DNA from 3 places in the Reinekea thalattae genome. Region 3 is predicted to be linked to each of the others. Evidence: predicted binding sites of a transcription regulator. Region 3 holds the regulator's gene; each other region holds the start of a gene.
The links. The regulator FNR, encoded in region 3, switches genes on or off when oxygen is low (the NO sensors DNR and NnrR bind a similar motif). The targets are predictions, from matches to a motif close to TTGATNTANATCAA.
Positions count from the first base shown of each region.

Region 1: a site for FNR is predicted at 1,677-1,690, ahead of pflB (formate C-acetyltransferase). Genes of this name have one in related genera too.
Region 2: a site for FNR is predicted at 1,321-1,334, ahead of ubiU (ubiquinone anaerobic biosynthesis protein UbiU). Genes of this name have one in related genera too.

Region 1 is NZ_VKAD01000002.1:302,645-305,788, reverse strand. It holds gene hisF (imidazole glycerol phosphate synthase subunit HisF) at 1-18, shown strand, start outside; gene pfkA (6-phosphofructokinase) at 363-1,325, shown strand; gene pflB (formate C-acetyltransferase) at 1,957-3,144, shown strand, end outside.
Region 2 is NZ_VKAD01000003.1:159,714-162,857, reverse strand. It holds gene waaA (lipid IV(A) 3-deoxy-D-manno-octulosonic acid transferase) at 1-358, shown strand, start outside; gene FME95_RS12990 (peptidylprolyl isomerase) at 379-660, shown strand; gene ubiT (ubiquinone anaerobic biosynthesis accessory factor UbiT) at 657-1,235, opposite strand; gene ubiU (ubiquinone anaerobic biosynthesis protein UbiU) at 1,387-2,382, shown strand; gene FME95_RS12975 (U32 family peptidase) at 2,440-3,144, shown strand, end outside.
Region 3 is NZ_VKAD01000001.1:1,233,948-1,237,091, reverse strand. It holds gene ylqF (ribosome biogenesis GTPase YlqF) at 1-320, shown strand, start outside; gene nudC (NAD(+) diphosphatase) at 372-1,190, shown strand; gene fnr (fumarate/nitrate reduction transcriptional regulator Fnr) at 1,292-2,029, opposite strand; gene ttcA (tRNA 2-thiocytidine(32) synthetase TtcA) at 2,112-3,002, opposite strand.

The sequences.
Region 1 (3,144 bases), on a different contig from region 3:
ATTGAGGTTCGCCTTTAAACGGGCGATTCTTTAAGCATGGCAGGTTTAAGCGAGACACATTAAAACAAGCTATAGTCATCGTTCTGACATGCTAAACCGCTATCAATAGCTGCTCGTCAGCGCCAAATCGGCGCTGGCAGACACAGGATGATGTAAACCCTAAGCATCGACTACCAATCGCATGAACAAGCCACTAGAATCAAAGCGATAAATGAAAGCAACTTTTATAACAACAGAAACCATAACGACAGTATCTATAACGACAATAACAACTCAGCAGGCCGACTCCTTTTTTAGAGCCTCGCGCTTGCCAGTTCGCAGCTAAACTACGACTAATAATTTTAACATGAGGCAGTTTAACTATGATTCAACGAATAGGCGTACTAACCAGCGGTGGTGATGCCCCCGGAATGAACGCAGCTGTGCGCGCGGTTGTGCGTACCGCGCTTTCAAAAAACATTGAAGTGTATGGCGTATACGACGGCTATCGAGGCCTGTATCAAAATAAAATTGAGCAGCTCAAACGCCATGACGTCTCCGACATGATTAACCGTGGCGGCACCTTTTTAGGCTCAGCTCGATTCCCAGAATTTAAAGAAGTTGAAACCCGCGAAAAAGCGATCGAAAATTTAAAGCAGCATGATATTCAGGCACTGGTTGTGATCGGCGGTGACGGCTCTTACATGGGCGCAAAAAAGCTCACCGAAATGGGCTATCCCTGCATTGGCTTGCCCGGCACAATTGATAACGACATCGCTGGTACCGACTACACTATTGGTTTTCATACTGCATTAAACACTGTGCTGGATGCCATCGATCGACTTAGAGATACCTGCTCTTCTCACAACCGCATTTCTATTGTTGAAATCATGGGGCGTCACTGTGGTGACCTAACCATGATGGCTGCCATTGGTGGCGGTGCAGAATTCACCGTTATCCCTGAAAAAGAATTCAATCAGGCCGAGCTGGTTGACTCTATTTGCAAAGATGTAAAATCTGGTAAAAAGCATGCCATTATCGCCATTACCGAACACACCACCGATGTTAATAAGCTCGCTAACGAGATTGAAGCGGCGACAGGGCTTTCGACTCGAGCAACCATTTTAGGCCATACCCAGCGAGGTGGCGCGCCAGTCGCGTTTGATCGCATTATGGCCAGCCAAATGGGGGCCTATGCTGTAGAGCTCCTGATCAAAGGCGAAGGCGGCCGCTGCGTTGGTATTCAGAGTAATACATTGGTGCACCACGACATTATCGACGCCATTGAAAACATGCCGAGGCCGTTTAAGCAGGACATTTACGACCTGACAAAAACTTTAGCCTAAGCCTATATAACAACCGAGAAAGCTAAAGCATACCCTCGTGTATAGCCGGCAATTTCATAGGAGCTTTAACAGCTCCTTTTTTGCTTAAAACGAAGGTCAAACCGCACCGAATGCAAGCGAAAATTCGCTGCCTTTTTAAGTTCGCCACAGCGCTATTTTCTGTTAAAAAAAACGCCGAAATTCGATCGAGAAAACAGCCTTAGCGGCGCTAAAATTGATACATGTCAACTTTAGTAATAAGGCCTAGTTGATAATAACCTCAATGAATTTGCAGAGCGTGTTGAACTCACTTGGCTATGCAACTAACAAGATTTTAAGCGGTATCTAAGACCTGTTAGTTCGTTTGTATCGTTGATACAAATCAACCAGCCAAATGCAAATTAAGGTAGTCTGGTATCACTCTCTCCGGTAAGGGTTAATTCTTAACCTCCGGTTTTCGGGGAATGCGATACTGGGTTGTGTTGGCCTAATTTGGTTTATCTGGAATCTCCAGTCTCGATAAATCATCGCAACCCCCGACTCTTTTTATGCCTTCAACCGCTCACACTATTAATTTTTTAAACAGGTTAATACGTTAACTGTTTCAGAATTTTAACTTTTTAATTTTTAGTAACTTAGCGGAGAACACCCTATGACCGATACAAATCAAGCTTGGGCTGGTTTTAAAGATGGCGTTTGGAAAGAGTCTGTCGACGTACGCGACTTTATCCAAACTAACTACACTCCTTATGAAGGCGGTGACGACTTCTTAGCTGGTGCGACAGAGCGTACCAAAGAGCTTTGGGCCGATGTCATGAAGCTAGTCAGCATTGAGCAAAAAACTCAAGCACCTGTCGACTTTGACACCGAAGTTCCAAGCACTATCACTTCTCATGCAGCTGGTTACATCAACAAAGACAAAGAAGTTATCGTTGGCTTACAAACTGATGCACCTCTAAAACGCGGCATGATTCCTAACGGCGGTATCCGTATGGTTGAAGCTTCTTGCGAAGCATACGATCGCGAACTCAACCCACAGGTTAAAGAAATTTTCACCAAATACCGTAAAACACACAACGCAGGTGTATTCGATGCTTACACTCCTGATATGTTGAAGTGCCGTAAAGCAGGTATTGTTACAGGCTTGCCGGATGCTTACGGTCGTGGCCGAATCATTGGTGATTATCGTCGTGCTGCTCTTTACGGTACAGACGTCCTTATTGCTGATAAAAAAGCACAAAAAGCCTCTTTGAATAGCGAATTAAGCAGCGAAGAAATTATTCGTTTACGCGAAGAAATTTCAGAGCAAATTAAAGCGCTTGTTGAAATGACAGAAATGGCTGCCAGCTACGGTTTCGATATTTCTAAGCCTGCTGTCGATGCAAAAGAAGCAATTCAGTGGACTTACTTTGCCTACCTTGCTGCAGTAAAAAGCCAAAACGGCGCTGCAATGAGCTTTGGTCGTGTTTCTACCTTCTTAGATATCTACATTGAGCGTGATATTGCAGCAGGTAAAATTAACGAAGTCGATGCACAAGAAATGATCGACGACCTAGTGATTAAACTTCGTATGGTTCGTTTCTTACGTACTCCAGATTACGACCAACTATTCTCTGGCGACCCAACGTGGGTAACTGAGTCTATCGGTGGTATGAGCGAAGATGGCCGTACGCTAGTAACAAAAAGCAGCTTCCGTATGCTAAACACGCTTTATACTTTGGATGCGGCACCTGAGCCTAACCTTACCGTTCTTTGGTCAGAAAAAATGCCTAAAGGCTTTAAAGATTTTTGCTCTAAAGTCTCTATTGACACCAGCTCTATCCAATATGAAAACGATGAC
Region 2 (3,144 bases), on a different contig from region 3:
CGAAACGGGCGGTGGCCATAACCCAGTTGAACCAGCAGCACTGGCAAAACCGGTGTTAATGGGCGAGCACTACGTCAACTTCCAATCGATTGTTGAAGCCATGCACAGTGAACAGGCGGTGATCATCACACACGGCAACGAAGATTTACTGAGCCGACTCACTGGCTTGCTGCAATCGAAAGACCTACGCGACACCTACGGCCAACGCGCCTATTTGTTCCATCAAAAACAACAGGGCGCATTAAAACGCCTGATCAGCTGGATTGAAACGCTTGCCGATATTTCGCCTTCGGCACCGGCCAACACCATTCGCTTTCGCCGTGTTGAACAAAAAAGCGATGACAACTTTCCGATCTAAATAACAAGGACTCAAGCTTCATGGCAAACACCGCCTGCGCCCGACACATTCTGGTTAAAAGCAAAGAGCAAGCTGAAGAGATTTTAGCCAAACTCAACAAAGGCCAAGATTTTGGCAAACTGGCTAAGCAGTATTCCACCTGCCCTTCAGCTAAAAAGGGCGGCGACCTTGGCGAGTTTCGCCGTGGCGATATGGTGAAAGCATTCGACGATGTAGTCTTTAAAAAGAAGGTGCTCGATATTCACGGCCCAGTAAAAACCAAATTCGGTTTTCATATTATCCAGACCATTTTTCGTAACTAACCAATACCCACAGCGGACTCAAACGCCACCAGCCGACGTAACTGCTTGATCATCGCTTGCCAAGCTTTTGGCAACTCATCTTCATCGAGTGCATCGAGCAAATTCTTAATGGTTAAACCCATTTCAACATCGCCTTCGATGGCTAGCTGGCGCTGAAAAAACAGCGTGTCAGGGTCAACGCTTTGGCTGACCAAACTCAAAAAAGCGGCGGCTGTTGCACTGATGGTGACATCGGGTTGCAAGCTGGCATCTACAATTAAAGCCTGTTCAGCAAAGCCAATGTGCCAACGCTGTTGGTTGTCTTTTGATTCGTCTTTTAATTCAATGGCGCAACAACGCTGGGCTAAAAAGTCGAGTTCGCCGTTATCGATTTGCTCCGCCAATGCTTGGTTCAGTAGCCGAGCCAACAACTTAGCCTGCAATGGTTGCGGTAATTTGGCAAACAGCCAGCTGCTGGCGAGTAGGCTTTTTTCGAGTGGTTTAGTCTGTATTGCTAGACGATGCACGCTGGGTGCTAATGCATCTTTTGCGTTGTCTAAGCATTGTTTCGGCGAAGGTATTCGGTTCAAGATCATTCGGTAGACTCTTAATTTCAATAAATAATTACAATAAATAATAGCGATAAAAACGCGACACTACGGGCTCTGGCCCCGAGCGACATTGATATTCATCAATGCACGGCCAACCAAGCGGACTACACTCTGCTGTTTTTTTGGAGCCAACAGTATGGAGCTTGTCTGTCCCGCCGGTAGTCTCAATGCCTTTAAAGCCGCGGTAGAAAACGGTGCCGATGCGGTGTATTTAGGGTTCAAAGATGAAACCAACGCTCGGCATTTTTCTGGCTTAAACTTTAACGACAAGGCGGCGCAAAAGGCGCTTCAATTGGCGCGAGACAAGGGTGTAAAACTCTTTGTCGCGATCAACACTTACGCCAACGACGAACACTGGAGCAAATGGCAACAGGCGGCAGACTCTGCCGTTGAGCTGGGCGCCGACGCGATTATCGCAGCCGATCCTGCTGTACTTGGTTATCTAAGCACGCGACACCCAGAGCAAACATTACATCTTTCGGTGCAAGCTTCTGCCACCAACGCTGCGGCACTGGCGTTTTATCAGCGACATTTTAATATTCAACGCGCTGTGTTGCCGCGCGTACTTTCATTACCGCAAGTGGAAGCGTTAGCCAAAAGCAGCCCTGTTGAGTTGGAAGTGTTTGCCTTTGGCAGCCTCTGCGTGATGGCCGAAGGCCGTTGCTACTTAAGTTCATACCTGACCGGCGAATCGCCGAATACGGTCGGCGCTTGCTCTCCAGCCAAATACGTTGCTTGGCAAAATGATGGCACAACGCTCAAAGCGCGGCTAAACGATGTACTGATCGACCAATACAGTGAAGCAGAAACCGCAGGCTACCCAACACTCTGCAAGGGTCGATTTCAGGCACTGGGCAAGCAATTCCACGTGCTAGAAGAACCGACCAGCCTTAATACTTTGGATATTTTGCCTCGGCTACATGCCTCTGGCATTAAGGCATTAAAAATTGAAGGCCGTCAGCGCAGTCCGGCTTACGTCGCGCAAGTGGTTCGTGTTTGGCGACAGGCGATTGACCATTACCTCAGCCACCAAGAAAGCTTTAAGGTCGACAGCCAATGGCAGCAACAATTATTGGCCGTCTCCGAAGGCTCGCAAATCACCCTTGGCGCTTATGAACGAAACTGGCAATAAACCGCTCAGCTTTATCAAGCCATTGCGATAACACCCTCTATTGATCTGGACTTATGTATGCAAATTACTCTGGCACCCATTCCTTTTTACTGGCCGAAAGAAACCGTTTTCCAGTTTTATAAGCAGGCAGCAGAATGGCCTGTGGATCGAATTTGTCTGGGCGAAACCATCTGCTCTAAACGCCGAGAACTACGTAATGAAGACTGGCTAAACCTAGCTGAGCAGCTCAGCGACGCAGGCAAGGAAGTCGTCATGAGCACATTGGCATTGGTAGAGGCAGAGTCAGAACTGAAAGCCATTAAAAGCCTGTGCAAAGACAGCGACTATTTAATAGAAGCTAACGATCTGGCGGCGGCAGAATATTGCTTTCAGCAACAAAAAACCTTTATTGGCGGGCCCTATTTAAACCTCTATAACATTGAAAGCCTCAAGCAATTACAGGCCGATGGCATGAGCCATTGGACTTTGCCGGTCGAGCTGGGGCAGCAACCGCTACAACGATTATTAACTGAGATTAATCAACACCAACTGCCGCTGCGCACCGAAGTGATGGTGCACGGCTATTTACCGTTGGCGTTGTCTGCTCGTTGTTTTACAGCACGAGCACACGAGCGAGAAAAGGATGCCTGCAAAAAAATCTGTATCGACTACCCTACTGGCATTGCGGTTGATAACCGTGAACAACAGCGCCTATTTAATCTAAACGGCATTCAAACTCAGTCGGGTTTAATCCTTGATTTGCTCGATCAGGTTACGACCCTA
Region 3 (3,144 bases):
ATCGGTTAGCTGCCAGTGGTGCGATTCGTGACACCGCTGTCGAATATGAAGATATAGCGTTGTTCGCGGTCGACTATCTCGCCCAGCGTTATCCAGAAGCACTCAAAACTCGTTATAAGATCGAAACTCTCGCTGATAGCTCAATGGCCTGTATGGAACAGATCGCACGGCAGCGTGCCTGCATTCGAGGTCGTGAGGTTGATTGGCATAAGGTCAGTGAAATTGTCTTAAAGGATCTACGCTCTGGCGCGTTGGGTCGTATCAGCCTTGAAGAGGTCGATAACGAAGTTCTTTATCGAGATCTGCTTGAAGAAGGTTAAGTGATTCCTTAAGCCAGTAACATCATTCACAGCATAAGTAAGTGATTCATCATGCTTTATGAATTAGATCAGCATCAAATCGATTTTCCAAAGCAAGCGCCTGCGTTAGGCGCTGACAGTAAAGTCATTGTTTGGCAGGGCACTCAGTTGCTGGTTTCGGGGCAAGATATTGCTTGGCGTTACTCTCAATTGGTTGATGTTGAGCTTGATGCTATTGAGTTTGTCGCGCTGTTGGATGGAAAGGGTTATTTCACAGCAAGCTTAACTCAAGGGCAGCTTGATGGGCAGCTTGCCACCTTACGAGACATTGCCGTCATCAGTGAGACGGCCTTTTCACTGTGTGCGAGAGCCAGAAGCTTATTGGATTGGGCTAATCAACATCGGTTTTGCGGTCAGTGTGGCCAAGCTACCCAGCGTATCGTGGGTGAACCAGCGACCAGTTGCGAGCCCTGTGGTGTTCGTTTTTATCCGCGTATTTCGCCTTGCGTTATCGTACTGATTACGCGTGGTGATGAGGTTTTGTTGGCGCAAGGCCGGCGTCATCGAGGAGCCGGTATGTATGGCGCTGTTGCTGGCTTTATTGAGGCTGGAGAATCTGCAGAGCAGGCGGTGATTCGTGAAGTGCGAGAGGAGTTGGGCGTTGAAGTTGCTCAGATTCGTTATCAAAATAGCCAGGCTTGGCCGTTTCCGAATCAGTTGATGTTGGGTTATACCGCCGAATATGCGTCCGGCCAGATCGTGCCAGAGGTACAGGAGATCGTTGATGCAGCTTGGTTCAATATTCACTCTCTACCGAAGTACCCACCAACCACCACCATTGCAGGTTGGCTGATTCGGCAATATCAGCTTGAACGTCAAGCGGGTCGATAAACGCTTAATGATCTAAAACTAAAAAGCCGCAGCGTCTGAACAGTGCGGCTTTTTGTTATATGAGAGGGACGTGCAGAGTACTGCCTTATGTGTATTTAAGGCTAGTCGATGCCCAGTTCAACGCGTTCGCATTCGGCGAGTGATGCAATAGCCGTCAGTCCTTCAAAGTCACTAATGACGATGTCTTTAGCGCTGCCAGTGTGCTCCAGTAAGCCCTGCTTCTGAAAGCGAGTGAAGACTCGGCTAACGGTTTCGACTGCCAAGCCTAAATAGTTGGCAATGTCAGCACGCGACATCGTAAGGCGGAACGAGGTGCCTGAAAAACCGCGATGCTTAAAGCGAGCCGCTAGATTGATTAAGAATGACGCAATACGCTCTTCTGCGCTTTTTTTGCTCAGCAACAGCATCATTTGCTGTTCTTCGCGCAGCTCTTTACCCATCAGGCGCATGAGTTGGCGGCGCAGTTCGGGCATTTTGCCTGCAAGGTCATCTAATCGATCAACAGGAATTTCACAGACGTTAGTTGTTTCTAATACCTTTGCAGAGGCTGGATAGGTCACCATGTCGAAGCTTTCGAGTCCAACCAGTTCGCTGGCTAAATGGAAGCCCGTGATCTGTTCTTCGCCGTCGTTGGTCAATGTGTAAGTTTTAATCGTACCGGTACGGACTGCGAAGATCGACTTAAACTCATCACCCTGATAAAACAGATGCTCACCCTTTTGCATCGGCCGGCCCCGTTTGATAATGGCATCCAATAGGTCCATATCATCAGCGGTCAAAGACAGCGGTAGGCATAAAGGGTGCAGGCTACAGTTCTTGCAGGCGGTTGACAGTGCCATATAACGACTCCAATTTAAGTCTTGATATCTATCAATCATACTACAAGATATCTATTGATGTATCTCACTTATATTATCATTTTTACTCGCTGATGTTTGGTTCCCAAGTATTGACCTTGGTTGTACTCATCGGAGCGTAGGGGCTATCCGTCGATTGAGGTGCCAGAGGGATGTTGCTGGCGGTGAGGGATTTAAAATTATACAGCTCTTGGTCGGCCAATTGCGAAGGCGATATATTGGCCATCGAACGGAAGATGTTATCAATTCTACCTGGAAATTGCTTGTCCCAATCACGGCACATGGCTTTGATATTTTGTCGTTGCAGGTTTTCTTGCGAGCCGCAAAGGTTACACGGAATAATCGGGAAGTCACGAATCTGCGCGTAGCGCTCGATATCGCTTTCTTTGCAATAAGCCAAAGGACGTATCAGCACATTCGTACCGCTGTCGCTGAGTAGCTTAGGCGGCATCGCCTTGAGCTTACCGCCATGAAACATATTCAAAAACAGTGTTTCAATAATGTCGTCACGATGATGCCCCAGAGCGACTTTATTTGCGCCTATTTGGTCTGCAAACGCGTAGATTGTACTGCGCCGTAGTCGCGAACAGATACCACAGGTAGTTTTACCTTCAGGCACTGTTTCTTGCACGATACTGTAGGTGTCGCGCTCTAAAATATGGAAAGGCACGCCAACTGACTTCAAATACTCAGGCAAAATATGCTCAGGAAAGCCGGGTTGCTTTTGATCTAGGTTCACCGCGACCAATTCAAAGTCTACAGGAGCGCTCTTTTGCAAATTCAACAGGATGTCGAGCATGGTGAACGAGTCTTTACCGCCAGATAGGCAAACCATGACCTTATCGCCTTGCTCGATCATATTAAAATCGGCAATGGCTCGGCCTGTTTCGCGTCTTAACCGCTTATGCAGTTTGTTGTATTCCAATTTGTCTTTAGCGGTATTAAATTCGGTCATGAAGTTAGTTTGGATAATCAAAGCCAGTTCAGTTAATGAAAGTCAGTTCAGTAAAAAGCGATAGCGCTTGCTCTATACCTTATATAGGGGCCGCTTTTTAACATGCTTACCCTGTTCAGTAAACGGATTTTACTTGCCTAGC